Regions from separate parts of the Mesorhizobium sp. 113-1-2 genome, predicted to be linked through region 1. Evidence: predicted binding sites of a transcription regulator. Region 1 holds the regulator's gene; each other region holds the start of a gene.
The links. Region 1 encodes PhoB, which activates phosphate uptake and scavenging genes when phosphate is short. Its sites were predicted from a motif close to TGTCATNNANCTGTCAT; they were not measured.
Positions count from the first base shown of each region.

Region 2: JN279_RS38725 (PhoX family protein) is a predicted target of PhoB. The motif match lies at 6,154-6,170, and genes of this name have one in related genera.
Region 3: JN279_RS02480 (DUF1045 domain-containing protein) is a predicted target of PhoB. The motif match lies at 5,483-5,499, and genes of this name have one in related genera.

Region 1 covers NZ_AP023242.1:1,602,576-1,612,949, forward strand. Annotated here, with positions in the region: gene pstA (phosphate ABC transporter permease PstA) at 1-88, shown strand, start outside; gene pstB (phosphate ABC transporter ATP-binding protein PstB) at 85-888, shown strand; gene phoU (phosphate signaling complex protein PhoU) at 914-1,621, shown strand; gene phoB (phosphate regulon transcriptional regulator PhoB) at 1,641-2,330, shown strand; gene JN279_RS07735 (ROK family protein) at 2,343-3,593, opposite strand; gene xylF (D-xylose ABC transporter substrate-binding protein) at 3,857-4,897, shown strand; gene JN279_RS07745 (sugar ABC transporter permease) at 5,043-6,374, shown strand; gene JN279_RS07750 (ATP-binding cassette domain-containing protein) at 6,389-7,201, shown strand; gene JN279_RS07755 (CHASE domain-containing protein) at 7,353-8,993, shown strand; gene JN279_RS07760 (YMGG-like glycine zipper-containing protein) at 9,092-9,337, opposite strand; gene JN279_RS07765 (hypothetical protein) at 9,421-9,747, opposite strand; gene JN279_RS07770 (hypothetical protein) at 9,879-10,055, opposite strand; gene JN279_RS07775 (sensor histidine kinase) at 10,169-10,374, opposite strand, start outside.
Region 2 covers NZ_AP023242.1:4,486,000-4,496,373, forward strand. Annotated here, with positions in the region: gene cckA (cell cycle histidine kinase CckA) at 1-63, shown strand, start outside; gene JN279_RS21680 (purine-nucleoside phosphorylase) at 154-867, shown strand; gene JN279_RS21685 (ribbon-helix-helix domain-containing protein) at 965-1,270, opposite strand; gene JN279_RS21690 (VOC family protein) at 1,496-1,891, shown strand; gene JN279_RS21695 (Twin-arginine translocation pathway signal) at 1,970-2,500, shown strand; gene JN279_RS21700 (GMC family oxidoreductase) at 2,549-4,120, shown strand; gene JN279_RS38720 (PhoX family protein) at 4,184-5,071, opposite strand; gene JN279_RS38725 (PhoX family protein) at 5,073-6,098, opposite strand; gene JN279_RS21710 (hypothetical protein) at 6,229-6,636, opposite strand; gene urtA (urea ABC transporter substrate-binding protein) at 6,980-8,260, shown strand; gene urtB (urea ABC transporter permease subunit UrtB) at 8,357-9,973, shown strand; gene urtC (urea ABC transporter permease subunit UrtC) at 9,970-10,374, shown strand, end outside.
Region 3 covers NZ_AP023242.1:537,160-547,533, forward strand. Annotated here, with positions in the region: gene JN279_RS02455 (bifunctional 5-dehydro-2-deoxygluconokinase/5-dehydro-2-deoxyphosphogluconate aldolase) at 1-1,423, shown strand, start outside; gene iolD (3D-(3,5/4)-trihydroxycyclohexane-1,2-dione acylhydrolase (decyclizing)) at 1,457-3,307, shown strand; gene iolE (myo-inosose-2 dehydratase) at 3,390-4,307, shown strand; gene JN279_RS02470 (DUF3329 domain-containing protein) at 4,351-4,569, shown strand; gene iolB (5-deoxy-glucuronate isomerase) at 4,574-5,386, shown strand; gene JN279_RS02480 (DUF1045 domain-containing protein) at 5,539-6,246, shown strand; gene JN279_RS02485 (alpha-D-ribose 1-methylphosphonate 5-triphosphate diphosphatase) at 6,278-7,417, shown strand; gene phnN (phosphonate metabolism protein/1,5-bisphosphokinase (PRPP-forming) PhnN) at 7,414-8,043, shown strand; gene JN279_RS02495 (COG4280 domain-containing protein) at 8,222-8,977, shown strand; gene JN279_RS02500 (hypothetical protein) at 8,974-9,189, shown strand; gene JN279_RS02505 (SMP-30/gluconolactonase/LRE family protein) at 9,293-10,174, opposite strand; gene JN279_RS02510 (ABC transporter permease) at 10,177-10,374, opposite strand, start outside.

The DNA.
Region 1 (10,374 bases):
CTGGACCGGTGCACTCATCATCACACTGACGGTTCTCGCGCTCAGCATCTTTGCGCGCAGCCTGACCGGACGCAGAGAGGACAAATGAGCCAGATGTTGTCTCCAGACATGACGATCGCCGCCGAGGCGGTGGCCAAGGCCAAGATCGAGGTCAAGAACCTCAACTTCTACTATGGCCAGTCGAAGGCCCTGAAGGATATCACGCTGTCGCTGCCCGAGCGCAGCGTCACCGCCTTCATCGGCCCTTCGGGCTGCGGAAAGTCGACGCTGCTGCGCGTCTTCAACCGCATCTATGAGCTCTATCCCAAGCAGACCGCCGAGGGCCAGGTGCTGCTCGACGGCCAGAACGTTCTCGACCGCTCGCAGGACCTCAATCTGCTGCGCACCAAGATCGGCATGGTGTTCCAGAAGCCGACGCCGTTCCCGATGTCGATCTACGAGAACATCGCTTTCGGCGTCAGGCTCTATGAGAAGATCAGCAAGGCCGAGATGGACGGCCGTGTCGAGCAGGCGCTGAAGCGCGCGGCACTGTGGACCGAGGTCAAGGACAAGCTCAACGCCAGCGGCCTCAGCCTGTCGGGCGGCCAGCAGCAACGGCTGTGCATCGCCCGCACCGTGGCGGTGAAGCCGGAAGTCATCCTGCTCGACGAGCCGGCCTCGGCGCTCGACCCGCTCTCGACCGCCAAGATCGAGGAGCTGATCGACGAGTTGCAAGCCGACTACACGATCGTCATCGTCACCCACAACATGCAGCAGGCGGCGCGCGTGTCGAAGCAGACCGCCTTCATGTATCTGGGCGAACTGGTCGAGTTCGACAAAACCGAGAAGATCTTCACGTCGCCTCGCGAGAAGCGCACGCAAGACTACATCACCGGCCGCTTCGGCTGATCGCACGCATACGAGGACCAGGATCATGGCCGAACACACAGTCGCAGCCTTCGACGAGGATCTCGGACAGATCAGCAGGCTGATCAGCGACATGGGCGACCTCGCCGGCTCGATGGTCGGCGGCGCCACCAAGGCACTGCTGAATTCCGACAATGCGCTGGCCCAGCGCGTGGTCTCCGACGACGCGATCATGGACGCGCGCCAGCGCGAACTCGACGACCGTGCCATCACGCTGATCGCCAAGCGCCAACCGATGGCCGACGATCTGCGTCATGTCGTCGGCTCGATCCGCATGGCCGGCGACCTCGAACGCATCGGCGACCTTGCCAAGAACATCGCCAAGCGCGTCGGCACCGTCGGCCTCAGCGCCACACCGCGCGACCTGTCGCATTCCATCGACGCCATGGCGCAGCTGGTGCTGATCCAGGTGCAGGGCGTGATCGAGGAGTATGCGGCGCGCGATGCCGCCGCACTGGCGAAGTTGCGCGCCGACGACGAACGTATCGACGTCAAATACACCTCCGTCTTCCGTGAACTGCTGACCTATATGATGGAGGACCCGCGCAACATCACGGCCTGCACGCATCTGTTGTTCTGCGCCAAGAATCTCGAACGCATCGGTGACCACGTGACCAACATCGCCGAGAATGCGTACTATGTCCTGACCGGCACGCAGCTGCCCGCCAATCGTCCAAAACAGGACGAGACGGCGATGTCAGCGCCGGCGGCCTGAGCGCAGGGGTAACCAGTCGATGATCGCGCCACGCATCATGGTGGTGGAGGATGAGGAGCCGCTTGGGGTGCTGCTCCGCTACAATCTGGAATCCGAAGGCTACCAGGTCGAGGTGGTGCCGCGCGGCGACGAAGCCGAAATCCGGCTGCAGGAGAACGTGCCCGACCTTCTGGTGCTCGACTGGATGGTGCCTGCGGTGTCCGGCATTGAACTCTGCCGGCGCCTGCGAATGCGGCCCGAGACCGAGCGGCTGCCGATCATCATGCTGACCGCGCGGGGCGAAGAAAGCGACCGTGTACGTGGACTTTCCACCGGCGCCGACGACTATCTGGTCAAGCCGTTTTCGACGCCGGAATTCATGGCAAGAGTCAAGGCGCTGCTGCGCCGCGCCAAGCCGGAAGTGCTGTCCAGCGTGCTCAAGGTCGGCGACATCGTGCTCGACCGCGAATCGCACCGGGTCTATCGCAAGAAGAGCGAGATACGGCTTGGGCCGACCGAGTTCCGCCTGCTCGAATTCATGATGCGCCATCCCGGCCGCGTGTTCTCGCGCAGCCAGCTGCTCGACAATGTCTGGGGCGAGACGATCTACATCGACGAGCGCACCGTCGACGTGCATGTCGGCCGCCTGCGCAAGGCGGTCAACAATGGCCGCATGCCGGACGTTATCCGCACCATTCGCGGGGCGGGCTACGCGATCCGCGAGGATTGAGCGTAACCTGATTCAGGCTACGTTTTTCTTTACGGCAAGGCCTGATTTCGCCTGCACGCCCGGCGCGAAAATCTCCTGGTCGACGAAGGTCAGCGCGCGCATGGCGCAACCTTCGCGGATTAGCGGCAGTTCGTTCGGTTCGGTGTCGAAGGAAATCGATTTCGAGTGCTGGCCGCCGGCGGTCTGCGCGATCGCCTCGCGCAATGCCGGCTCGATCAGGTCGAAGGCGGCGGCGCTGACGCCGACCATGGCGACGGGCGCGGGATCGATCAGCGCGAACAGGCTGCCGAGGCCATAGCCCAATGCCTCGCCGGCCTTGCGATAGGCTTCTCGCTCAGGCCCGTCTCTTTCCCGTGCGGTGGCGGCGAGTGCCCGCATCTGTGCGTCGCTGACGTCGGCGACCGGCTCGGTGTCCTCGCCAAGCTGCCTGGCGTTGCGCCAGATGGCGTAGTTGCCGGCATAGGCCTCGACGCAGCCGCGGCGTCCGCAGCGGCAGAGCGCGCCGCCGGGCCGATGGATCATGTGACCGAACTCGCCGCCCGAGGAATGGGTGCCGGTGAACAGCTCGCCCTTCAGCACCAGGCCCATGCCGATGCCGTGCGAAAGCAGGATGGCGATGAAGTCGTCGCGATAGCGCTCGGGATCGCGCCAGCGCAGCGCCACCGCCATCATGTTGCAGTCGTTTTCCATGGTGGCGGGGATGCCGAACTCGGCCTCGAGTATGTCGGCGAAGGCGATGTTGGTCTGCGGCGTGATCGGCGACCACAGCATCGCCCGGGCCTCGGTGTCGGTGATGCCCTGGATCGCCAGCGCGATGCGGGCGACGCTGCGCACGTCGATATCGGGATCCTCGAGGCGCCGCCGCACGATGGCGACGCATTCGCCGATCAGCGCTTCGCGCGACATGGTCAGCGTGTCCAGCCGGCGCTGTTCCTCCGAGACCACCTGGCCGGCATAGTCGATGACGGCGACGGACAGGAAATTCAGCGACAGCACCACGGTCATGACGGCCGCGGCCTCCGGGTTGAGGCCGAGGCCGACCTGCGGCCTGCCGCGCTTCAGCGAGCCGGCCTCGCTCGGCTTGCCTTCGGCCAGGATGCCTTCACCGATCAGATCGGAGGAAATCGCCGATATGGTCGAATGGCTGAGGCCGGTGGTCGCGGCGATCTCGGTGCGCGAGGGCCGGCCGGCCCGGCGCACGGCCGCAATCACCATGGCGCGGTTGCGCCGGCGCAGATCGTCGTGACGGATTCCGACCGACATGTTTTCCCACATCCTCCCCGGTCGCCGCGGTTCCTCGAACGCCGCATGCGACACGGTCAAATACTGGCAGAAGCGGCCCGTCCTGTCATTTATTTATTCCGAGGCTCGAAAAAAATTCGCGGGGACATCAAAATCCATCAGAATCGTTGTTGACAGCGTTCCGGTGTTGGATCAGTGTTTTTTCGAGGCTCGAAAAAATAGGGCCTCTGTGCCGGCCTTAGGGCCAGTTTGGTCGCGCCATACGCGGCGCAGGGAGGAATATCATGAAGAGATTCACAGCCGCCATCCTGGCGGGTGTCGCCATGTCGCTGACGCTTGCGTCGGTCGCGCAGGCGAAGGACAAGGTCATCGGCGTTTCGTGGTCCAACTTCCAGGAAGAGCGCTGGAAGACTGACGAGGCCGCGATGAAGAAGGCGATAGAGGCCGCCGGCGACAAGTACATTTCCGCCGACGCACAGTCCAATCCCGGCAAGCAGCTTACCGATGTCGAGAGCCTCATCTCGCAGGGCGCCAATTCGTTGATCATCCTGGCGCAGGACGCCTCGGCCATCGGCCCGGCCGTGCAGAAGGCGTTGGACGAAGGCATTCCGGTCGTCGGCTATGACCGCCTGATCGAGAATAAGGACGTCTTCTACCTGACCTTCGACAACAAGGAAGTCGGCCGCTTGCAGGCTGCTGCGGTGTTCAAGGCCAAGCCGGAAGGCAATTATGTCTTCATCAAGGGCTCGGGCGCCGATCCGAACGCCGATTTCCTGTTCTCGGGCTCGATGGAAGTGCTCAAGGCGGCCATCGACAGCGGCAAGATCAAGAATGTCGGTGAGGCCTATACGGACGGCTGGCTGCCCGCCAACGCCCAGAAGAACATGGAACAGTTCCTGACCGCCAACGACAACAAGGTCGACGCGGTCGTCGCGGCCAATGACGGTACCGCCGGCGGCGTCGTCGCAGCGTTGACGGCGCAAGGTCTCGCCGGCACCGTGCCGGTGTCGGGCCAGGACGGCGACCATGCCGCGCTGAACCGCATCGCGCTCGGCACCCAGACCGTGTCGGTGTGGAAGGACGCGCGCGAACTCGGCAAGAACGCCGCCGAGATCGCTTCGCAGCTGGCCGACGGCAAGAAGATGACCGACATCGCCGGTGTCAAGGACTTCACGACGCCTGGCGGCAACACCGTCAAGTCGCTGTTCCTGACCCCGGTCGCCATCACCAAGGACAATCTCAACGTCGTCATCGACGCCGGCTGGATCAAGAAGGACGAAGTCTGCGCGGGCGTCGCCGCCGGCAGCGTCGCGGCCTGCAACTAAACGGCGCAATACTGTTCGATATCGACGCCGCGGCCCATAAGCCGCGGCGTTTCTCAAGGGGCTTCCCGCTTCAAATGACTGCGGAAAGCAAATAGCATCCATGTTCCGGCATCCGCGCCAGACGGTAAACCGGTGGGAGGATAGCATGACCGACACGACCTCTAATCAACCGGTCGGCAGCACGGCGGCGGACAAGGCGCGTGCATCCGAACTCAGCGCCGTTGGACGGTTCCTCAAGGCTACAGAACTCGACACGCGCATGCTTGGCATGGTCGGTGCGCTGCTGGTCATCTGGGTCGGCATCCACATCCTGTCGGGTGGGCTTTTCCTGACGCCGCGCAATCTGTGGAACCTGTCGGTGCAGACTTCTTCGGTCGCGATCATGGCGACCGGCATGGTGCTGGTCATCGTCATGCGCAACATCGACCTCTCGGTCGGATCCGTCGAAGGCGTGATCGGCATGATCATGGGTGTGGCGCAGGCTGAATTCCTCATCCGCGTCATCGGTTTCCAGCTTGGAAATCCCTGGCTCTGGATCATCGCGCTGACGGCCGGCGTGGTGCTTGGTCTCCTGATCGGTGCATTCCAGGGCTTCATCATCGCCTATATGGAGGTTCCGGCCTTCATCGTGACGCTGGGCGGCCTGCTGGTCTGGCGCGGCATGGCGTGGTTGATCACCAGCGGGCGCACGGTCGCGCCGCTCGACACAACCTTTCAGTTGATGGGCGGCGGACCGCGCGGCTCGATCGGCGCCACCGCCAGCTGGATCGTCGGTGTGGTCGCCTGCGTGGCGGTCGCCTTCATGCTGCTCAACGGCAGGTCGCAGCGCAAGCGGTTCCACTTTCCTTTGCGTCCCGTTTGGGCCGAGACCTTGCTCGGCGTGGTTGCCTGCGCCGCTATCCTTGGCGCCGTCTGGATCGCCAATTCCTATCCATGGCCGATCGGCATCGTGCGCCAGTACGCCCAGCAGAACGGCATTACCGTTCCCGAGGGCGGGCTGTTCATCGCGCATGGCATTGCCATACCGGTGCTGATGGCGGTGGCGGTGGGCATCATCATGACCTTCATCACCAAGCGCACGCGTTTTGGCCGCTATGTCTTTGCCATCGGCGGCAATCCGGAGGCGGCCGAACTCGCCGGTATCAACACACGCTGGGTAACCATGAAGGTGTTCATGATCATGGGCGTGCTGGCCGCCATCAGCGCGGCGATCTCGTCGGCCCGGCTCAACGCATCGACCAATGCTCTGGGCACGCTGGACGAGCTTCTGGTCATCGCCGCCGCTGTGATCGGCGGCACGTCGCTCGCCGGCGGCGCCGGCACGGTGCTGGGCGCCATGCTGGGCGCGCTGCTGATGCAGTCATTGCAGTCGGGCATGGTGTTGCTCGGCATCGACTCGCCGCTGCAGAGCATCGTGGTCGGCGCGGTGCTGGTCATCGCGGTGTGGCTCGACACCGTCTATCGCAAGCGGGTTTAGGGGGAAAAACGATCATGACCGACAAAACCGCTCCCGCAACCGCCCCCATGGGCACGCCGCTGATCGACATGCGCAACATCTCGATCGCCTTTGGCGGCATTCGCGCCGTCGACGATGCCTCGATCGATCTTTTCCCCGGCGAGGTCGTGGCGCTGCTCGGCCATAACGGCGCCGGCAAGTCGACGCTGATCAAGATCCTGTCCGGCGCCTACAAGCGCGACGGCGGCCAGATCTTCGTCAATGGCGAGGAGGCTTCGATCGCCAATCCGCGCGACGCCAAGAAATACGGTATCGAGACGATCTACCAAACACTCGCGCTGGCCGACAATGTCGACGCTGCCGCCAATCTGTTCCTCGGCCGCGAGCTGATGACCGGCTGGGGCACGCTCGACGACGTTGCGATGGAGGCCGAGGCGCGCAAGGTGATGGGCCGGCTCAATCCGCGCTTCCAGCGCTTCAAGGAGCCGGTGATCAAGCTGTCTGGCGGACAGCGGCAATCGGTGGCGATCGCGCGCGCAATCCTGTTCAACGCCCGCATCCTGATCATGGACGAGCCGACGGCCGCCCTTGGTCCACAGGAAACCGCGCAGGTCGGCGAACTGGTCAAGCAGCTCAAATCCGACGGTATCGGCATCTTCCTGATCAGCCACGACATTCATGATGTGTTCGAGTTGGCGGACCGGGTCTGCGTGATGAAGAACGGCCAGGTCGTCGGCACCGCGCGCACCACCGATGTCACCCAGGACGAGGTGCTCGGCATGATCATCCTGGGCAAGTGCCCTCCAGGCGCCATTCCCGGGCCGGGCGCGCTGAGAATCGCCGCCTGAGGGCTGCCGGTCGCCCGGTATGGGCTTGATCGGCATGGCCGGTTGCCGCTCACGTGATATGCCAGTGATCGCGATGGCTTGGCCCTGCCATTGTGTTGGCCCGGCGACTTGCCCATAAAGGTCCGGTATTGCTCATGGACCGCATGATCCGTTGAAGAAACTTTTTCCGATTGTCGCGTTCATCGCCGTTGCGCTGATCAGCATGACCATGGCGGGGTTCGCCTATTTCGCGACGCAGGAGGCCTCCCGCATCAAGTTCGAAGCGGCGGCCGACGATGCGCTCAACCGGATCGAGAGCCGTATCGACCTGCATTTGTCGCTGCTGCGGTCGACGCAGGCGCTGTTCGACGCCCGCAATGGCGACATCTCGCAGAACGAGTTCAAGGCGTTCTTCAACGCGCTGGATGTCGACAACAATTTCGCCGGCCTGCGCGGTATTGGCTTCCTCGGACTCGTCAAGACGGGCGACGAGGCGGCGGTCGAGCGCGACATCCTCCACGATTTTGGCGTCAGTCATCCGGTCTATCCGGAAACGACGCAGCCCTGGCGCGCACCTATCATGCTCTTCGAGCCGCTGGATCCGTCCAACCAGGCCAGTATCGGATACGATATGTTCAGCGAACCGGTTCGGCGCGCGGCGATCGAAAAGGCGATGGCCGATGATCAGCAGCACGCGAGCGGGCTGGTGCAGCTGGGACAAGGCACCGGGGCGACGCAGACCTTCCCCGGCTTCCTGGTCTTCGTGCGGCTCAACGTCGAGACCGCGCCGGAGGTCATCAACGCGTCGCGATCCTCGACCGCGGGCTTTCTCTATGCGGCCTTCCGGGCCCGCGACCTGTTCCAGATCGCACTCAGCCGCGCGCCGCTGCTGCCGGTCAACACCGAGATCTATGACGGGGCGGCGGACAGCGACAATCTGTTGTTCCGGTCGGAGACGCCGCCTGCCTCTGCCTTTGGCGATCGGCTGCTGGTCACCCGCAAGATCACGGTGGCCGGCCGCCCGTGGACGGTACTGTTCAGGCCGACCAGCGCCTTCTCGCAGCCGTCGTCGCGCGCCATCCCAGTGATGCTGGGGCTGTTCGGCCTGCTGGCGGCGGGCGCCATCGCGCTGGTCGCGCGCTATCAGGAGCGGGCCTATGAGGCGGCATCGCGCCTGCACGAGACGACCGAAAAAAGCCTACTCGAAAAGGATCTGATGCTGCAGGAGATGAAGCATCGCATCAAGAATTCGATCACCAGGGTGCTAGCGATCGCGCGGCAGACGGCTTCGCGGGCGACCGACGTCAACGAGTTCTCGGCGTCCTTCTCGGCCAGGCTGCAGGCAATGGCGGCCTCTCAGGACATGCTGACGCGCTCGCGCTGGCAGAAGGCCGATCTCGCCGATCTCCTGCGCATCGAGCTTGGCCAGGTGTTCGGCAAGGACCTGCCTGAGGGGTTGTTGTCGGGACCGGAGGTCCTGCTCGACGAGACCACCACGCAGGCGCTTGGCCTGACCTTCCATGAGCTGGCAACCAATGCGCTGAAATATGGCGAAGCCGGCAATTCCGCCAATTCGCTCAGGAGCGACTGGGCGCTCAAGGTGGACTGGTCGGTGGAAGGGCGTGGGCGCGAGCGGACGCTGGCGCTGAACTGGCGGGAGGCCGGGAAGAAAAAAGTCGAGGCGCCAGCCGAGACCGGATTCGGCACCAAGCTGATCGACCTCAACGTCACGCGAGAGCTGCGTGGCACGATCAAGCGCGATTTTCAGGCCGATGGTCTGAAGGTGGAAATACGGATCCCGCTGACAGTCTGACGGCGAACAGCCAGGCGGATGGCAATCAAACGCCAATACATGCAAAATCCGGAGGCCGGCGGGCCGGCCTCCGGATCGAAGTTTCGACTATCGCCGGATTAGTTGCAGCGCGCCGTGTAAATCCGGCCGCGATGATCGCGATACTGGCAATAGCCGTTCTGCAGCTTGCGAACCAGCAGACCGGAACCGGCACCGACAGCCGCACCGATCAGCGCGCCCTTGCCGCCGCCGACCAGGCCGCCGATACCGGCGCCAATCAAGCCGCCGCCAACGACGTCCTGCTCGGTCGACGTGCAGCCGCTGAGAGCGGCCACCGCAACCATGGCAATAATCATCTTCCGCATAGAGTCACTCCTCACTTTGTGTCCACACTTTGGTAAGCTCCAACAGCCATTTAGCACGAAATGACGGCCTTTGCTGCTCGAATTTATTGTTGGCTAAGAGAGTCTTTTTCTGGGCGTACTGCGTTAGATGCCATGACCAGGCTGGAAATGGCAAGCGAAGCTTCGAGGCTGCCATCGGGACGCACATTCCAGACGATCTGATCATAGTCATCCTCGAGCGCGGGATCGACAGCGAGACATTTGGCGACAATATGCTGCGCCTGTCCCTGTACGTCGCCCAGGGCGAAGGGGCGTTCGGCGGTGCATGCGTCGGCAGTCTCGAAAACGCTGACTGGCACCTGCAGTTCGTGGCACTCCGTCATCGAATTGCTGCAACCGATGACCAGCAACAATGCAGCGATGTGTTCCATGGCGACATGTCCTCTCGCCACAATAACGGCCCAGATCGGCCAAAAGTTCCTGAGCGGTCGGGGTGGACACGCGAATACAGCCAGCGCTGCAAGGGGCTAAACAGCGGCACTGGTGCCAGCGGGCATTTCGGTCAGGTCAGCTGGAACAGCCCGATGAGGAGAATTGTCGCGGCCGCCGCCAGGACGACGCCCCAAAGCAAGGTGTGATGCGGCGGGGAAAGCGGGTCCGCGGATGCTTCGGGATCCTGAAATTCGCCCATCGAAACACGGGCGGCCTGTTCCAGTCTGTTCATGTCGGCGACTGTCAAGCATTCCTCCCCACACCGTGCCGCAACCCGGGGGTTGCAGCGGTATCTGGGTAAAACAGCATCGGCTCTTATGGTGAACAGCCGGTTAAGGATCGTTGCTTGCCGCGGGCCACTCACTGCGTCTCGAAATTGCTGTGCGGGACGACAAGGCGGTATTCAAGGCGGCCGTCCGCGATGTCGAGGCTCGCGGTTCCGCTGAGCGATGTAGGCACCACCCGCTCCAGCGCGACGCTGCCGAAACGCTTTTGATTTCCCCGGCCGCCATTGGCTCCTATGGTCTCGGCCCATGTCAGCGACAGGGCGACCTCGCCAGTGGCGG
Region 2 (10,374 bases), 2.9 Mb from region 1:
CTGCCGAAGCCGTTTTCGCTCAAGCAATTGGCGACGATCGTCAAGGATATGCTGGAGTCCTAATTTAGCTTTCTTCGATGGTCCGCCTTGCGCAGCGCCCCGACAACGCCATGATTGCGGGTGAAACGGCAAGCGGGCTTGGGGGAGCAGCGGTTGACGCCACATATCGAAGCAGCCAAGGGTGACTACGCCGATACGGTGCTGTTGCCGGGTGACCCGCAGCGCGCCGAATGGATGGCGCGGACATTTCTGGAGGCGCCACGCTGCGTCAATCGCCGGCGCGGCGCGCTCGGCTTTACCGGCCTTTATCGCGGTCAGCCCATCAGCATTCAGGCGACGGGCATCGGTGTTTCATCGTTCCTGATCTATGCTCATGAATTGCTTGACTATTATGGCGCCCGAACATTGATCCGAACCGGTACCTGCGGCGGCCTGAGCGCCGAGGCCAAGCTGCGCGGCCTGGTGATCTCGCAATCGGCACGGCCGGAAAACACCGACAGCGGTCAGGTCTTTGGCCTTTACCAAGCCGATGCCGGCCCGGATCCGGGCCTGCTCGCTTGTGCACTGGCCAAGGCAGCCGAACTCGGCATCGACCACCACGCCGGCCTGACAGTCTGCACCGACATATTCTACCATCCTGAGGTGCGCGCTCGCTACGCCGAAGCAAGGGCGCTCGGAGCCCTGGCCGTGGATATGGAAACCAGTGCGCTCTACCGCATCGCGGCACATTTCGGCGCGAGGGCCCTGTCGCTGCTGACCGTCGTCGACAGTCTGGTTACCGGCGAACAGGCCGATTATTCCGAACGCCAGGCGCTTTTCGCCGATATGAGCCGGCTGGCACTCGAAATCGCGGCGGAAGGGCGCTAGAGCGTTTCACCGTTTCACGGAAACGGCGAACCGCTCTATCTCTTTGTTTTGACGCAATTCCCTAGGGAAAACCGCTCACACTTTTCCCGCAATTGCTCTAGGCGGCTTCCTGCTTCAGCGCCATCCGCTCGTCCATGCTGGGTCGGTGGCCGCGCAGATAGAGCGCGCAGGTGGTGCGCAGCATGGAGGCGAAATTGGGGATTTCGCCGTTGATCTCGATGGCTTCATCGTACAGCTTCGAGATGAATTTCGGCGTCGTCAAGTTCTGGCTTTCGGCGATTTCGTCCAGCAAGGCCCAGAACGTCGCCTCGAGCTGGATGCTGGTCGAATGTCCGTCGATGCGAATCGACCGGTTGATCTGGCGATAGCCTTCCGGATCCTGTGCGGCAAACACTCTGCACATCGTAACCTCCCGTTTTTGTTGGTCTTGGGCGTCGACGGGGCCATCGGCGCCTTTGATCACTGCCTGCGATTTCATCTTCGACCGGACGGTCGACGACGGCAATCGGACTTTCGTCCTTAGATGGGACGACCATTTCCGATCTTATACGTGGTAATCGGCTGCCACCACCTTTCTTCGCTGGCGCGCATAATCATCCTCCATAGCGCGAGACCTGCGGAGTTTGATTTGGCAAAGGCGATCCACACCATGATCCGGGTTCTCGACGAGGCCCGGTCCATCGATTTCTACAGCAAGGCGTTCAGCCTGGAGATCGCCCAAAGGCTGGATTTCGAGACTTTTACGCTGATCTATCTCAGCAATGCCGACACACCTTTCGAAGTCGAGTTGACCGTCAACAAGGGTCGGCAGGAGCCTTATGCGCTTGGCGACGGCTATGGCCATCTCGCGGTCTCGGTCGCCGATCTCGACAGCGAACACGATCGCCTCGGCGCGCTCGGCCTCAATCCGAAGAAGATCGTCGAGTTCAACCGCGACGGTTCGCTCATCGCCCGCTTTTTCTTCATCGAGGATCCTGACGGCTACAAGATCGAGGTTCTGCAGCGTGGGGGACGTTTTCAATAGGGGACAACCGGCCGCGCGGACCAGCGCGGCGCCAGCAACGGCACCCCAAGGGTGCGAACAGCAAGCAGGGAGGAACAAATGGTCACGATCTATGAGAGGAAGCCCGGCCTGTCACGGCGCGAGCTTCTCAAACGCGGTGGAGCGGGCGCATTGCTCGTCATTTCGGGCAGCGCCATCATCAGCCCAGAGCACGCCTGGGGGCTGGAGACCTCGGCGCTGAAGCCTGAGACGATGGCGACGCTGATCCAACTGGCGCGCGACATCTATCCGCACGACCAGGTGCCGGACAAATATTACGCCATCGCCGTCAAAAGCCATGACGAGACAGCCGCCAAGGATCCTGCCCACAAGGAGCTGATCGAGAAGGGCATTGCCGAACTCGACAAGAAGGCCGGCAAGAGTGGTTATCGCGGGCTCGGCTGGGAAGAGCAGCGTGTGGCGTTGCTCACCGAGATCGAGAAGACGCCTTTCTTCCAGGCGGTGCGCGGCGGCCTCGTCGTCAGCCTCTACAACCAGAAAGAGGTGTGGCCGATCTTCGGTTACGAGGGCGAGTCCTATTCCAAGGGCGGCTACATCGCGCGCGGTTTCAACGACATCGAGTGGCTCTGAGCCGCTCTGTCCGCAACCGCTTTTCGACCGATCTCATGGGAGGAAACCATGGCAGCACAATTTGATCTCAAGAACGATGGCGTGGTCGTCATCATCGGCTCCGGTGCCGGCGGCGGCACGCTCGGCAACGAACTGGCGCAGAAGGGTATAGACGTCGTCATACTCGAGGCGGGCGCCCGCCACGAATATGAGGACTTCATCAATGACGAGTGGGATTCGTTCGCCCAGCTCGCCTGGAAGGACAAGCGCACCACATCCGGCGACTGGCGGGTCGCCAAGGATTTCCCGAATCTGCCGGCCTGGATCGTCAAGTCGGTTGGCGGCTCGACCACGCACTGGGCCGGCGCTTCGCTGCGTTTCCAGGAGCACGAGTTCAAGGCGGCAACGACCTACGGTAAGGTGAAGGGCGCAAACCTTCTCGACTGGCCAGTGACACTTGCCGAAATGGAGCCCTATTACGCAAAGGCGGAAGCCAAGATGGGCGTGACCGGCACCAATGACTGGCCGAGATTGCCCGGCAACAACAATTTCAAGGTGTTGAAGGCCGGCGCCGACAAGCTCGGCTACAAGGAATGTCACACCGGCAACATGGCCATCAACTCGGTCGAGCGCGACGACCGCAATTCCTGCCAGCAGACCGGATTCTGCTTCCAGGGCTGCAAATGGGGCGCCAAATGGTCGACGCTCTACACCGAGATCCCGAAGGGCGAGGCGACAGGCCATCTCGAAGTCCGGCCGGACGCCATGGTGATCAAGATCAACCACGACGCCAGCGGCAAGGTGACCGGCGTCGTCTATGCCGACAAGGACGGCAAGCTGCAGGAGCAGAAGGCCCGCATCGTCGCGGTGGCCGGCAATTCGATCGAGAGCCCGCGCCTGCTGCTCAATTCGCAATCAGCCAAGTTCCCGCATGGCCTCGCGAATTCGTCGGGGCAGGTGGGCAAGAACTACATGCGGCATACCACCGGTTCGGTCTACGCGATCTTCGACAAGCCTGTGCATATGTATCGCGGCACCACCATGGCCGGCATCATTCGCGACGAGGCGCGGCATGACCCGTCGCGCGGCTTCGTCGGTGGCTATGAGTTCGAGACGCTGTCGCTTGGCCTGCCGTTCATGGCCGCTTTCCTCAATCCGGGCGGTTGGGGGCGCTCCTTCACCACCGCGCTCGACCATTACGACCACATGGCCGGCCTGTGGATCGTCGGCGAGGACATGCCGCGCGAGGAGAACTGCATCACGCTGCATGCCGACGAGAAGGACGAGCACGGCATGCCGATCGCCGACGTGCATTTCGACGACCATCCGAACGACACGGCGATGCGCAACCATGCCTACAAGCAGGCCACAGCACTTTACGACGCGGTCGGCGCGACGCGCACCTTCCCGACGCCGCCCTATCCCTCGACCCACAATCTCGGCACCAACCGGATGAGCGAGAAGGCGGAGGACGGCGTCGTCAACAAGCATGGCCAGACGCACGACATCAAGAACCTGTTCGTGTCGGATGGCAGCCAGTTCACGACGGGCGCCGCCGAAAACCCGACCTTGACCATCGTGTCGCTGGCGATCCGCCAGGCCGACTACATCGCCGCGCAGATGTCGGCCAAAACCATCTGACCTCCCGGCTGCCTGCTGGCGCGGGACCCAAACGGGTTCCGCGCCTTTTTTATGCTGGCCGCCTCAGGCGCCTACCGGCTGTCCATCCCTGCGGCGGATGGCGACGACCGACGGCCGCGGCGGCTGGCCGTCCTTGAAATCGGGCCACAGCGACTGTGCCTTGTCGAGCGTTTCGGCATCCTCGGAGGGATGCTGGACCGAGAGGAACAGCGTCGTGCCATCCGGCGTGAAGCAAGGGCCGGTCGCCTCCGCGCCATGCGGGCAGGTGAACAGCAGCTTCGGCAGGCCGCGCGCTGCGCCTTCCGTGTCGACGCCATAGACGCCGTCCGGCAGGTCGAAATCATTGGCGCCGTCGGTCGCCACCCATAGCCGTCCGGCCGGATCGAAGGTGATGTTGTCGGGGCAGACGAACCAGCCATTGTCCGACGTGTCGGGGTGGAAGGTTGCACCGACTTTCGCATCCTTGGGATTGCCGCAGAGCACGAACAGGTCCCAGGCGTATTTGTCGGCGGTGTGGTCGGCGTCGCTGCCGCGGCCACCCGGCGGGATCAGCTCGACAATGTGGCCCCAGAGGTTTTCGGGCCGCGTGTTGGCCGGATTGACCTTGGATTCGTCGCGCTTCTTGTTCTTGGTCATGACGGCGTAGACGCGGCCGGTGACCGGATTGGTCTCGATGTCCTCCGGCCGGTCCATCGGGGTTGCGCCCAGCGCGTCGGCGGCGAGGCGCGTTTTCAGCAGTACCTCAGCCTGATCGGCAAAGCCGTTCTCGGCGGTGAGCTTGCCCTGGCCGTGAACCAGCGGCAGCCAGGTCATGGAACCATCGGCGTCGTAACGGGCAACCGAGAGCACGCCGTCGTCCAGGAGGCCGTTGCTGGAAGCCGGGTTCGCCTTGTCGTAAGCCTTGTTCGAGACGTAGCGGTACATGTATTCGAAATAATCGTCGTCGCCCATGTTAGACGACGACGCGGCCGTCCTTGTTGAGGACGACGGTCGACGCCTCATGCGACATGCGGCCAAGGGCCGTGCGCTTCACCGGCTTCGACTTGGGGTCGTAAGGGTCGATCTCGACCACCCAGTCGAAGCGGTTCGGTTCGTTCGGCTCTTTGTCGATGTTGAAGCGGTCATGGAAACGGCCACGGCCATAGATGTCGGAGCCATCAAAGCCGTAGCGCTCGAGAATGTCCGCGGTCGGCGCCTTTTTCGGGTCGCCACCGAACAGGTCGGAAACGCCTTCCTCGCAGGTCAGAACGGTGCCCCAGGGCGTAAAACCGCCGCTGCAATTGTAGCTGGTGCCGAGCACCTTCGTGCCGGTCGCGTCAGCGGACGTCTTGAGCAGCGCATGGCCGGCCACCGGTCCGGAAACAGTCATCTCGGTGTTGGCGGTGATGCGGCGGTTGAGCGGGCTGTCCTCTACGGTTTGCCACTTGCCGTCCTTGAGCATGATTTCGACGATCGAATGGCCCATCGCCGCCAGGCCGAGATCGACCTGTTCCTTGTTCATCGTCTTGCCGGCGTTGTCCTCGGTCATGCCGGGGAACATCACATTGGGTGAGATGTACTCGTTGTTGACGCAGAGCAGGCCATGGTCGGAGTTCACCGAACCCTTGGGCAGCGGCAGGAAGGCGATGTAGTCGCAATTATAGCCGAAGCGCTTGTCCTGTTCGTCGGCCGAGACTTTGTTGCCGTCGAAGTCCGGCAGGCCGGCGACAAGCGGATCACCCCAGCGTGCGACGATCGTTGTCTCATAGCCCTCGGCGGCGGCGTGGGTCTTGTCGTAGACGCGCTTCAGCTCGGGAAAGCCGAGTGTGGAAAGTGCCGCAGCCGCATGTGTTTCGCCGGCAAACAACGAGCCGACAAAGCTGCCGCCGGCGATCAACGCACCGGAAGCGAGGCTGCCCTTCAGCAGGGACCGGCGCGAAACGCGCTCGGCGATGATGTCGCGAATGACAGGGGAGGATGAAGACGGGAAGTCGGCCATGTGTCTGCCTCTCGATGTGGATGGGTGACGGCGCACCGCTGCCTACCCAGCTTCGGCAACATCCAGATGACATGGGAAGGCGGACACGGCTTGCGGGCCGTGTGGAGGCCGCACCGTTGCCGGGGAAGGCCTACGGATTGCCTCCGCGCGTGCAGGTCGAGGCGGTGAAGGCGCCGTCAGGTTGCTTCATGATGATGTCGAAGGAGGGCGGGCTCTGGCCATCCAGCGTCGCCTGGGTCATCGACAGCGAGTTGCCGCCGGCGGTGTAGCCGCCGAGCGGTCCCAGCCAGGAGATCTCGCCGTTTGCATTCATCTGATAGTTGTAGGCCTGCTGGGCGGATCCGAAGGTGACAGGGCCTGTATAGACGTTACCCTTGATGGTGATGTCGCCAAGATTGAGGAACATGCCGAGCAGGTAGACTTCGCAGTGATACGTGCCGTCGGGCATCTTGCCGTCGCTGAAGTCGGCCCGGGCGCCGCCGGTCGCCGCCGCCAGAAGCACTATGCCGACAAAAATGCGTGAAATCAGGGATGCCATGACGTCGCTCGGTTGAGCAGCGAGCTTGCCCCATTTTTGCGCTGTGCCGCAATATTTGTTGTCCGCGGCATGCGCTCGCGGGTCAAAATATAGGCATTTGGCGAAATTGGGCGAAAATTAGGCAGATGCCTTCTCCGCTGCGCAAATTTCCCTCAACCAATTTTTAACCAGCTCTCTTTCGTTTGTTCAGTCTAATATAATAACACGCTGATAATGTTTGTCTATTTGCCGATTTTCAATATCCCGGCGGCGGTTGGCATGCGGGTTGCATTGTATTGTTGCGGTGCAATCAACCAGCTTGGGAGTCTTCCGCATGAGGGGTAATTTCTCGACAATAACAAAAATGTTTTCGGCGAGCGTGGTTGCCGCCGGCCTGCTGATGTCGGCTCCCGCCAGGGCGGCCGACGACACGATCAAGGTCGGCATCCTCCATTCGCTGTCGGGGACCATGGCGATTTCGGAGACGACGCTGAAGGACGCCATGCTGATGCTCATCGATGAGCAGAACGCCAAGGGCGGCCTGCTCGGCAAGAAGCTCGAAGCCGTCGTCGTCGACCCAGCCTCCAACTGGCCGCTGTTCGCCGAAAAGGCACGCGAGCTGATTTCGAAGGATAAGGTCGCGGCTGTGTTCGGCTGCTGGACCTCGGTGTCGCGCAAATCGGTGCTGCCGGTGTTCTCCGAACTCGACAACATCCTGTTCTATCCCGTCCAGTATGAGGGCGAGGAAAGCGAACGCAACGTGTTCTACACCGGTGCCGCGCCCAACCAGCAGGCGATTCCGGCCGTCGACTATCTGATGAGCAAGGATGGCGGCTCGGTGAAGCGCTGGGTGCTGGAAGGCACCGACTACGTCTATCCGCGCACCACCAACAAGATCCTGGAAGCCTATCTGAAGTCCAAGGGCGTCGCGGCTGAAGACATCATGACCAACTACACGCCATTCGGTTTCTCCGACTGGCAGACCGAAGTCTCGGCGATCAAGAAGTTCGGCTCAGCTGGCAAGAAGACCGCCGTCGTCTCGACCGTCAACGGCGACGCCAACGTGCCGTTCTACAAGGAACTCGGCAACCAGGGCATCAAGGCCGAGGACATCCCGGTCATGGCATTCTCGGTCGGCGAGGAAGAGCTTGCCGGTCTCGACACCAAGCCGCTGGTCGGCCATCTCGCCGCCTGGAACTATTTCGAGAGCGTCAACACGCCTGAGAACAAGAAGTTCATCGCCGACTGGCACAAGTTCATCAAGAACAACAAGCGCACCACCAACGATCCGATGGAAGCCCATTATATCGGCTTCAATATGTGGGTGAAGGCGGTCCAGAAGGCCGGCACCACCGATCCGGACAAGGTCATCGATGCCATGATTGGCGTTTCGGTGCCGAACCTGACCGGCGGCTATTCGACGATGATGCCGAACCACCACATCACCAAGCCGGTTCTGATCGGTGAAATCCAGGCCAATGGCCAGTTCGAAACGGTTTCGAAGACACCTGGCCTGGTGATGGGCGACGAATGGTCCGACTACCTGCCGGATTCCAAGGACCTGATCTCCGATTGGCGCAAGCCTTTGTCCTGCGGCAACTTCAACGTTGCCACCGGCAAGTGCGGCGGCAAGGGAACGAACTGATCCTCCCAGGGCTGACTTAGTCAGACCGCGCGCGTCCGGACGGTTTCCTCCGCTGTCCGGACGCTCAATTCAACCTTAAAGGGTCGCCTAAAGCCCATGAGTCTGCTCCGCACGATTGGCCTGATGCTGTTGTTCCTGCTGGCGACGCTGTCGTCTTCGGGCGCTGCGGAAGCCGATCTGCGTGCCATCATCGCCAAATTCGCGACAGTGACCGACTTTTCCGAGACGGGAGCTGTCGTTCAAGAGTTGACAGCCACGGGCGATCCGGCTGTCGAACGGCCGCTTGCTGCATTGGCGGACGGCAATCTTTACATCCGCACGGCCGACTCGATGGTGTTTGTCGGTAAGGAAGGCGACGAAAACGTGCAGCTTTTTGACCCGCTGAGCGGCGAGGCAGCGGGCGAGGCCTCCGAAGACGACATAACCAAGATCACTGTCAACAACACGCTGCGCCGCGCCATCCGTGATGCATTGGGCACGTTGACGCTTGGGTCCAAGGATCCGACCGTCCGCATCGCCGCCGCCGACACTATGTTCAAGACACCTGATGCCGCCAATATCGAGCCGCTCGACGCAGCGATCGCCGGTGAAACCGTGGCGAGCGTCAAAGCCTTGCTGGAGCAGGCGCGTGCCGCGTCCATACTTGTGTCAGACAAGCCCGATGCAGACAAGTTGGTGGCCGTCGCGCTGATCGGCGCGCGCGGCGACCGTGACGCGGTTTCGCTGCTCACCTCGGTCGAGGCCAACGCTTCGGGCGCGGTGAAGGACGCCGCGACGGCCGCGATCGCCAACATCAATTCGACGCTCGCGTTCTGGGATGCCGGACAGAACATCTGGTACGGCATTTCACTGGGCTCGGTGCTGCTGCTCGCCGCGATCGGGCTTGCCATCACCTTCGGCGTCATGGGCGTCATCAACATGGCGCATGGCGAGATGGTCATGCTCGGCGCCTACACCACCTTCGTCGTCCAGCAGGTGATCCGCACGTCCTTTCCCGGCCTGTTCGACTGGTCGCTGGTGATCGCGCTGCCGCTGGCCTTTCTGGTCGCCGCGCTCGTCGGTCTGGCCATAGAGCGCGGCGTCATCCGCTTCCTCTACGGCCGGCCGCTGGAGACGCTGCTGGCGACCTGGGGCGTCTCGCTGATCCTGCAGCAGGCCGTGCGCTCGATCTTCGGGCCGACCAACCAGGAGGTCGGCAACCCCTCCTGGATGTCGGGTTCGTTCGATATCGGCCAACTGGCCATCACCTGGAACCGTCTGTGGATCCTGGTCTTCGCGCTCACAGTGTTCGGCGTGCTGCTCTACGTTATGAAACGGACGCCTTGGGGCCTGCAGATGCGCGCCGTCACCGCCAACCGCCGGATGGCCGCATCAATGGGCATCAGGACACCGTGGGTTGACGCGCTGACCTTCGCGCTCGGATCCGGCATTGCCGGCATTGCCGGCGTCGCGCTCAGTCAGATCGACAATGTCTCGCCCAATCTCGGCCGGGGCTACATCATCGACAGTTTCATGGTCGTCGTCTTCGGCGGCGTCGGCAATCTCTGGGGCACGCTGGTCGGCGCCTTTTCGTTGGGCATCGTCAACAAGTTCCTCGAGCCCTATGCTGGCGCCGTGCTCGGCAAGATCGTCGTGCTGGTGCTGATCATCCTGTTCATCCAGAAGCGCCCGCGCGGCCTGTTCGCGCTCAAGGGCAGGGCGGTGGAAGCATGATCACGGGACGCTTCTTCGCTGCCGGCGCGGACCGCCGCATCGCCATCACCATCTTCATCCTGCTGGCGGTGGCCATCCTCGTGCCGCTGCTCAATCTGGCGGTATCGCCGACCAGCGCTTTCTACGTCCCGGCCTATATCGTCGCGCTGACCGGCAAGTATCTCTGCTATGCGCTGCTGGCGCTTTCGCTCGACCTGGTCTGGGGCTATTGCGGCATCCTCTCGCTCGGCCATGGCGCCTTCTTCGCGCTCGGCGGCTATGCGATGGGCATGTACCTGATGCGCCAGATCGGCTCGCGCGGCGTCTATGGCAACCCGATCCTGCCGGACTTCATGGTGTTCCTGAACTACAAGGAATTGCCCTGGTTCTGGTACGGCTTCGACCATTTCTGGTTTGCCGCG
Region 3 (10,374 bases), 1.1 Mb from region 1:
CGTCTTCGACATCGACTACCGGCCCAATCTGTGGGGCCTCGCCGGCCATGCCGAAGGCTTCGAGCGCTATGTCAAATCGGACAGGGTCTCGGCCCAGCTGAAGACCGTGCTGCCCGATTGCGATCTCATCGTCGGCACCGAGGAAGAGATCATGATCGCCTCGGGCGCCGACGATTGCCTGCGCGCGCTGAAGACGATCCGCGCGCTGTCGGCGGCCACCATCGTCTTGAAGCGCGGCGCCATGGGCTGCATCGTCTATGACGGACCGATCAGCGACGATCTCGAGGACGGTGTCGTCGGCAAGGGTTTCCCGATCGAGATCTACAATGTGCTGGGCGCCGGTGACGCCTTCATGTCCGGCTTCCTGCGCGGCTGGCTGGGCGGCGAAGACCATGCGACCGCGGCGACCTGGGCCAATGCCTGCGGCGCCTTCGCCGTGTCGCGGCTGCTCTGCGCGCCGGAATATCCGACCTTCGAGGAGCTGCAGTTCTTCCTCAAGAACGGCAGCAAATACAGGGCGCTGCGCAAGGACGAGGCGATCAACCACATCCATTGGGCGACGACCCGCCGGCGCGACATCCCCTCGCTGATGGCGCTCGCCTGCGACCACCGTGTGCAGCTCGAGGACGTGGCGGCGAAGACCGGCGCCGATCCGGCGCGCATCCGCGATTTCAAGGTGCTGGCGGTCAAGGCCGCGGCGAAGGTCGCTGCCGGCCGCGACGGCTACGGCATGCTGATCGACGAAAAACATGGCCGCGAGGCGATGTTCGAATTCGCCAGGCATTCCCTCGCCTGGCTCGGCCGCCCGGTGGAACTGCCGGGCTCGCGGCCGCTGCGCTTCGAATTCTCGCAGGACATCGGCTCGCAACTGGTGGAATGGCCGGTTGATCACTGCATCAAATGCCTGTGCTTCTATCACCCCGACGATCCGGCGGCCCTGAAGGAAGAGCAGCAGCAGAAATTGCGCGCGCTGTTCGAGGCGGCGCGGAAAGTCGGCCGGGAACTGCTCATCGAGATCATCGCCGGCAAGCACGGCAAGCTCGACGACACGACGATCCCGCGCGCGCTGGAGGAACTCTATGCGCTGGGTATCAAGCCGGATTGGTGGAAACTCGAACCGCAGGCGTCTGCGGGTGCCTGGACCAAGATCGAAGCGGTCATCCTGAAGCATGATCCCTGGTGCCGCGGCATCGTGCTGCTCGGGCTGGAAGCGCCGCAGGATGAGTTGGAGGCGGCGTTTGCCGCCACCGCCAAGGCGCCGATCGTCAAGGGCTTTGCTGTCGGCCGCACCATCTTCGTCCACGCGGCCGAACAATGGCTGGCCGGCAAGATGTCGGATGACGAGGCGGTCGCCGACATGGCGACGCGCTTCGAACAGCTGACCGAAGCGTGGCTTGCCGCGCGTGGCCGTAAAGCAGCATAAAGGCGCGGCACAAGGACTGCGGAGGAAAACACCATGAGCAAGACAATCCGCCTGACGATGGCGCAGGCGCTGACCCGCTTCCTCAGCCGCCAGATGACCGAGATCGGCGGCAGAAAAGTGCCCATCTTCGGCGGCGTCTGGGCGATCTTCGGTCACGGCAATGTCGCCGGCATCGGCGAGGCGCTCTACCAGGTGCGCGACGAGCTGCCGACCTTCCGCGCCCACAATGAACAGGCGATGGCGCATGCGGCGATCGCCTATGCCAAGGCCAATTTCCGCCGCCGCTTCATGGCCGCGACCTCTTCGATCGGCCCCGGCGCGCTAAACATGGTGACGGCGGCGGCACTGGCGCATGTAAATAGGCTGCCTGTCCTGCTTCTGCCCGGCGATGTCTTCGCCAACCGCATTCCCGATCCAGTGCTGCAGCAGGCCGAGGATTTTTCCGACGGCACGGCGACGGTCAATGACTGCTTCCGTCCGGTGTCGCGCTATTTCGACCGCATCACCAGGCCTGAGCAGATCATCCCGGCGCTGAGCCGCGCCATGGCTGTTCTGACCGATCCGGCCGATTGTGGCCCGGTGACGCTGTCGCTCTGCCAGGATGTGCAGGCGGAGGCCTATGACTATCCCGAGAGCTTCTTCGCCGAGCGGGTCTGGCACCAGCGCCGGCCGCGCCCGGATCGCCACGAGCTTGCCGCCGCTGCGGCAGCGCTCAAGGGTGCCAAGAAGCCGCTGGTCATCGCCGGCGGCGGCGTTCTTTATTCGCAGGCCTCCGATGAGCTGGCCAAGTTCGTGGAAGGCGCCGGCATTCCGGTCTGCGAGACGCAAGGCGGCAAATCCTCGCTGCCCGACGATCATCCGCTCAACATGGCGGCGGTCGGCGTTACCGGCACCTCGGCCGCCAACCGGCTGGCGGAAGAAGCCGATGTCGTGCTTGCCATCGGCACACGCCTGCAGGATTTCACCACCGGCTCGTGGGCGCTGTTCAAGAATTCCGGCAAGACCATCATCGGATTGAACGTGCAGCCTTTCGATGCCGGCAAGCACCGCGCGCTGCCGCTGGTCGCCGACGCGGCCGAGGGCCTCGCTGAACTCGGTGCCGCGCTGAAGGGCTGGAAGGCGCCAGCCGCCTGGACCGACAATTCGGCCAAGGGCAAGAAGGCCTGGCAGACCGACGCGGCCAAGGTGACGGCCTCAACCAATGCCGCTTTCCCCTCCGATGCACAGGTGATCGGCGCCGTGCAGCGCGCCATGGGCTCCGGCGTGACGCTGCTGCATGCCGCCGGCGGCCTGCCCGGCGAATTGCACAAGCTTTGGCAGGCCGGCGCGCCCGGCTCCTACCATGCCGAATATGGCTTCTCGACCATGGGCTACGAGATTGCCGGCGGGCTCGGCACCAAGATGGCCAAGCCCGACGAAGAGGTCGTCGTCATGATCGGCGACGGCTCCTATCTGATGCTGAATTCCGAGATCGCCACCTCGGTGATGCTAGGCCTGAAGCTGACTATCGTGCTGCTCGACAACCGCGGCTATGGCTGCATCAACCGGCTGCAGATGGCGACCGGCGGCGCCAACTTCAACAATCTCCTGAAGGACTCGCGCCACGAGATCCTGCCCGATATCGACTTTGCCGCGCATGCGGCGAGCATGGGCGCGATCGCCGAAAAGGTGCCGTCGATCGCCGGTCTGGAAAACGCGCTGCAAAAAGCCAAGACAAACGACCGCACCACCGTGCTGGTCATCGACACCGATCCGCTGGTTTCCACCGATGCCGGCGGCCATTGGTGGGATGTGGCGGTGCCGGAAGTCTCCGCGCGGCCCCAGGTCAATGCGGCACGCAAGGCCTATGACGAAAAGCGCCAGATGCAGAGCGTCGGCGATTGATGTCGGCGCCGCCCCCCACCCCGCTGCTTCGCAGCGACCCTCCCCACAAGGGGGAGGGTGAACAAGAAACCGGAGTGACGACTTGAAAGCCAAACTGGGCATGTCCCCCATAGCGTGGTGGAACGACGATCTTGCCGAACTGAGCGATGACGTGTCGCTGGAAGAATGCCTGCGCCAATCGCGTTCGGCCGGCTTCACCGGCATGGAAATGGGCCGGCGTTTCCCCAACGATCCCGCCGTTATGCTGCCGATTCTCAAGGCGGCCGACGTGACGCTGTGCGGCGGCTGGTTTTCCGGCACGCTGGTCGATGAGGAGATGGGCAGGAACAAGGATCGCATCCAGCCGATGATCGACCTGTTCAAGGCGGTCAACGCGCCTTGCATCGTCTATGGCGAGGTCGGCCGCTCGATCCAGGGCGACCGCTCGAAGCCACTCGCCACCAAGCCGAAACTGTCGGGCGACGAGATGAAGGCCTATGGGAGGCGGCTGACCGAATTCGGCGAATGGTGCGCCGAACAAGGCATGCCGCTCTCCTACCACCACCACATGGCGGCTGTGGTCGAGACCGAGCCGGAGCTCGATGCCTTCATGCGCCATTCCGGCGAAGGCATTCCGCTGCTGCTTGACGCCGGACACCTGGCCTTTGCCGGCGGCGACGTGCTGCGCGCCATCGACAACCACCACAAGCGCATCAGCCATGTCCATGTGAAGGATGTGCGCATGGGCGTGATCGACGGGCTCGACCGCACCAAGCAGTCCTTCCTCGACGCCGTGGCGCTCGGCGCCTTCACCGTGCCGGGCGACGGCTCGCTGGATTTCGGCGCCATCGTGCAACGCTTCGCCGATTATGGCTATGAAGGCTGGTTCGTGGTCGAGGCCGAGCAGGACCCGAAGAAGAACCCGCCGCTCAAGATGGCTGAGGTCGGCCACAAGGAACTGATGCGGGTGATGACCGCCGCCGGCTACACGGTCGAGACGCAAGGCTTCCCGAATGCCTGATGCGATGGGTTCACGGCGAGCCAGGTTGCTGTAGATTGGCCCGATGAAAGATTACGAGCACCCCTTCTTCCGCCCGCTATGGCGGCGTGTCGCCGTCGTCGCGGTCTGCGTCATCTGGTCGATTATCGAATTCGCCACCGGCACGCCGTTCTGGGGCGTCATCGCGCTCGGCTTTGCTGGTTATGCCGTCTGGCAGTTCTTCTACCTCTACAAGCCGGCCGATGAGAACAATGCGACGGCCGAGGCCGAACCGAAGGAGTAACCCGATGTCGAAACTGCTCGTCAAGGCCGACAAGGGCCATGGCCGCGTCGCCCATGTGACGCCGAAAAGCGCCGGCTGGACCTATGTCGGCTTCGACCTGCATCGGCTGCAACCCGGCGAAAGCGCTTCGGGGAAGACGGACGACCGCGAAGTCTGCCTGGTGTTCGTGACCGGCAAGGGCACGGCGAAGGCAGACGGCAAGGATCTCGGCCTGCTCGGCGAGCGGATGTCTCCCTTCGAAGGCAAGCCGTGGTCGGTCTATGTGCCCGAGGGATCGGAGTGGTCGGTAACGGCTGATACCGAATTGGAGCTCGCGGTGTGCTCGGCGCCCGGCCTTGGCGGTGGTTTGCCGGTTCGGGTGATCGGGCCGGACGATCTCGGCCAGGAGGTGCGCGGCAAGGGCACCAACACGCGCTACGTCACCAACATCCTGCCGGAAGGCAAGCCGGCGGATTCCTTGCTGGTGGTCGAGGTCATCACGCCCGGCGGCCACACGTCGAGCTATCCGCCGCACAAGCACGACCAGGACAATCTGCCTGCTGAATCCTATCTTGAGGAGACCTATTACCACCGCCTCAACCCGCCGCAGGGCTTTGCCTTCCAGCGCGTCTATACAGACGCCGACACGGATGGCCATCGCGCGCTCGACGAAGCCATGGCGATCGAGGATGGCGATGTTGTGCTGGTGCCCAAGGGGTATCACCCCTGCGCCGCCTGCCATGGGTACGATCTCTACTATCTCAACGTCATGGCCGGGCCGAAGCGGACGTGGAAATTCCACAATGCACCCGAGCACGAATGGTTGATGAAGGCCTGAGCGCCGATGTCTTTCGAGTGAAGCCATTGGTCCAGCTGGGAAAAATCGTCGGCTAAGGACTTCTCAGGTCGATTTGCCATCGAAAACCCGTCAAAGCTTCGTCAATCCGTCATGGAAATCACCTATGGCAGCGAGACTGACGAGGACTTCCCATGCGTTATGCCATCTACTTCACCCCCCGGCAGGACGAACCGCTGGCGCGGATCGCCGCCAACTGGCTGGGCCGCGACCCGTTCGGCGCGGCGACAAGGCCGGTCGAGGCCGTGGCCGATTTATCGGCGGCGGAAGTTGCCTTCCACACCGCCTCGGCGCGCCGCTATGGCTTCCACGCGACGCTGAAAGCCCCCTTCCGCCTGGCGGCCAACGAGACGGAAACCTCGCTGCGCGCCGCAATCGACCATTTTGCCGAAGCGACGCCTGTTGTGACGATCCCGCGCCTCGTCGTCAGCCAGATCGACAGCTTCTTCGCGCTGGTGCCCGAGGGACCGTTCCCGCCGCTCAACCGCTTCGCCGACGACGTCGTGCGCGATTTCGACCGCTTTCGCGCGCCGCTGACCGAGGCCGAGATCGAACGGCGCAGCCCGGATTCGCTGAAGCCGGCCGAGTTCCGCAATCTCTGCCAGTGGGGTTACCCCTATGTCTTCGAGACCTTCCGCTTCCACATGACACTGTCCGGCCGGGCCGGGCCACAGGAAAGCCCTCGTCTTCGCCTAGCAATCGACAGCCTGTTCGCGGACGTGCTGCGGCAGCCGGTGCTGGTGGACGCGCTGACGCTGTTTGTCGAACCCGAACCCGGTGCGCCGTTCATGGTGCTGTCCCAGCACGCGCTGGGACGCCGCCCGGCCAGAAAAATCGCCTGAACAAACATTACCCAGACAAGGACTGCCCGAAATGACCGCCGAAACCGTTCTTTCCAACGCCCGCATCGTACTTGCCGACGAGATCGTCGAGGGGTCGCTGGTGCTGCGTGACGGCTTTATCGCCGGCATCGATGCAGGCTCTGGCCGGACCGGCGAGGACATGGGCGGCGACTATGTCATTCCCGGGCTGGTCGAACTGCACACCGACCATCTCGAAGGCCATTACGCACCGCGGCCGAAGGTGCGCTGGAACCCGATTGCCGCCGTGCTTGCCCATGACGCGCAGGTGGCAACGGCCGGCATCACCACCGTCCTCGACGCCTTGCGCGTCGGCATGGACGAGGATGCCGACCTCACCTTGGCCGATATCCGCAAGCTGGCCGACGCGATCGAGGACAGCGTCGCGCAGGATCGTTTGCGGGCCGATCACTTCCTGCATCTGCGCTGCGAGGTTTCGGCGCCGGACTGCCTGCAGGCCTTCGCCAATTTCGACGGGGACGACCGGGTCAAGCTGGCCTCGCTGATGGACCATGCGCCGGGCCAGCGCCAGTTCGTCAATCTCGAAACCTATGCCTATTACTACCAGCGCAAGCTGAAGCTGAGCGATCGCGACTTCAAATTGTTCTGCGAGAAGCGGATGGCGGAATCGGCGCGCAATTCGGCACCGAACCGCGCGGTGATCGCAGCCGCCTGCCATGAGCGTGGCATCGTGCTGGCCAGCCATGACGACGCCACATCGGGCCATGTCGACGAGGCGATCGAGCAGGGTGTGCGCGTTGCCGAGTTCCCGACCACCGAGGAAGCGGCGCGCGCCTCGAAGGCCGCGGGCCTCGGCGTGCTGATGGGCGCGCCCAACGTCATGCGCGGCGCCTCACATTCGGGCAATGTCTCGGCGCGCGCGCTGGCCAGTGATGGCCTGCTCGACATCCTGTCTTCGGACTACATTCCCTTCAGCCTGATCCAGTCCGCCTTCTTCCTCGGCGACATGGTCGAAGGCATTTCGCTGCCGCAGGCTGTCGCCATGGTTTCGAAGAACCCGGCCGAAGCCGTTGGCCTGACCGACCGCGGCATCATCGAACAGGGCCGCCGCGCCGATCTGGTGCGCGTGCGCGTCGACGACCATGTTCCGGTGGTGCGCACCGTCTGGCGGCAGGGACGCCGGGTCGCGTGATGGTGTCGGCCTTGATCGAGCGCGAACTGTCCGCTGAAACGTTTCCAATCCGCCATGGCGTCTTTGTCGCCGTCGTGGGGCCCAGCGGCGCCGGCAAGGACACGGTGATCGGCTACGCCCGCGCGCTGTTCGCCGACGAGAGCCGGCTGGAGTTCGTGCGCCGCGTCATCACCCGGCCGAGCGATGCCGCGAGCGAGGATCACGACACGCTGGCCGATGCCGCCTTCGTCGAGGCCGAGGCCGACGGCGCCTTCGCGATTTCGTGGGAAGCACATGGCTTGCGCTACGGCCTGCCGGCCGATGTCGACTGGTCGGTAGCCAATGGCCATGTCGCCGTGGCGAACGTTTCGCGCGCGATCATCCCGGTGTTGCGCGAGCGCTACGCCAATCTGGCCATTGTCGAGATCACTGCCTCGCCCGACGTGCTGGCCGAGCGGCTGGCGATGCGCGGTCGCGAGTCACGTGGCGAAGTGCTGGCGCGCTTGGCGCGCAGCGCCAATGTGACCCTGACCGGCCCCGGCGTCACTTCGATCGACAACAGCGGCCCGCGCGAAGCGGCCGGCGAACGCTTTGCCGAGCTGCTGCGCAAGGCGATGGCTTTCTCCGACATGTCTGGCCTGATCTGATCCAAGCGTGCATGCACGGACCTTAGGGTGTGCGTTCGACTGGCTCGAAGCACCGCCGGTTGGCGCTTGCTTTCCCGCTGCCTCCGGAGCGCTATGTGGTGCTGACCACGCAAGTGATTCCGGCTACGCTTTCCCGACTCATAAAACCCAGGTCGGACGAGACAGACAGGAAGCCTCGATGCAGACGCTGACGCCCATCCTCTCGACGGTCACGGCGGCCTTTCTCGCTTCTTTCGTCGAGGTCGTCGAAGCCTTCACCATCGTGCTCGCGGTCGGCGTGACGCGCAGCTGGCGCCCGGCGCTGACCGGTGCCGCCCTGGCGCTGGCGCTGCTGGCGGCGCTCGTGCTGGCGTTCGGGCCGCTGCTGGCGCTGGTGCCGATCACCACGCTGCAGTTCGTCGTGGGCGTGCTGCTGATCCTGTTCGGCATGCGCTGGCTGCGAAAGGCCATCCTGCGCAGCGTCGGCGTCATCGCGCTGCATGACGAGGAGGCGGCCTTCTCCAAGGAGACCGCCGCCCTCAACCAGCAGGCCAATGACCGCCGCGCCGACTACCTCGCCGGGCTGGCGTCGTTCAAGGCGGTGCTGCTCGAAGGTGTCGAGGTGGTGTTCATCGTCATTGCTGTCGGCGCGGCCCATGGGCAGACGCTCTATGCCAGCCTGGGCGCGCTGGCGGCGTTCATCCTGGTGATGCTGATCGGCCTGGCGGTCCACCGGCCGCTGGCGCGCGTGCCGGAGAATGCGCTGAAATTCGTGGTCGGGCTGATGCTGACCAGCTTCGGCATCTTTTGGACCGGCGAAGGCATCGGCGCCGACTGGCCGGGCGCCGACCTCGCTCTGCTCGCCATCTTCGCCATCGTCGCGCTGGCGTCGTTTGCCATGGTGCGCTGGCTGCGCAGCACCTATCCCGTATCAGCCGGCGGGCTAGCCCGATGAGCCTCATCCGTCTTGTCGCCAGGGAATTCTTCGGGATGTTCGTCGATGACGGCAATCTGGCGTTGCTGGCGCTGGTGCTGGTCGCCGCTGTCGCAGCAGCGGTGAAGCTGTTGGCCCTGCCGCCGCTGCTCGGCGGCGCGCTGCTGCTGGTCGGCTGTCTCGCCATCCTGCTGCTGAGCGTTCGCCGCGCTGCACGCGCGACCAATCGGTAAAGACAGTCCGAATAGTAGCTATCGTGGGCATCGTTTCGTCACCGGAACGACGCCGCCCAAGGTCGAGAAGAGGCTGGTTATGCCGGCGTCCCGAGCGACGCTGTCAGCCCTTGAAAGCCGGCAGGGTCAGGCCCTTGACGCCGACGTCGAGCGCGAACAATCCGCCAGGATTCTTCTGGCGGACGAAGTGGCTGGCCGGGCGCTTGAGCACAGCCGAGGTGACATAGAGGATGTCGAGGTTCTTGCCGCCGAATTCGCAGCAGGTCGGCAGGTCGGTCGGCAGAACCACGGTCTGCATCAATTCGCCATCAGGGTCATAGCGGCAGACCTTGCTGGTCACCGGGATGGTGACCCAGTAGCAGCCCTCGGCATCGACGGTGGCCCCATCGGCAACGCCGCCGGTCATCGTCATGTCGATGAAGGTGCGGCGGTTCTCGATGTCGCCGGTGGTGGGGTCGAAATCATAGGCCCACACCGCGCCGGCATGGCTGTCGGAGAAATACATGGTCTTCGAATCCGGGCTCCAGGCCAAGCCGTTGGAACAGCCGATGCCGTCGATCATCCTGTGCACGGAAAGGTCCGGATCGAGCCTATAAAGCGCGCCGATGAATTCGATCGGCTGGCCCGGCACCTCGAACATCGAACCCGACCAGAAGCGGCCCTGGCGGTCCGGCTTGCCGTCGTTGAAGCGCGTTTTCGGCATATGGGATTCCGGATCGACGATCGCCTCGAATGTGCCCGTCGCCGGATCGAAGAAATGGAAGCCGTTGGTCATGGTCAGCACCAGGCCGCCCTTTTCGCGCAGGCCGAGGCAGCCGAGATATTCCGGTGTCTCGAAGGTCTCGTCCTTGCCGGTCGCTGGGTCGTAGCGATGGATCAGCTTCTTCCAGATGTCGATCCACCACAGCACGCCGGCCTTGGGGTCCCAGAGCGTGCCTTCGCCGAGTTCGGCCCTGGCATCGACGACGCACGTGATTTGAACCATGGTCAGCCCTCCTTTCTGCGCAGCCTGCCGCCGAGGCCGGCGAAAGTCTCGCTGCCGATCGACACGGTGATCAGGATCACCGCACCATAGACGATGAGCAGCGCCCCGCTTGACAGGTTCAGCGCCGGCAAAAGACCAGTGAGGATGGTGAGCACCATGGCGCCGGCGACGGTGCCGAGATAATGGCCGCTGCCGCCGAG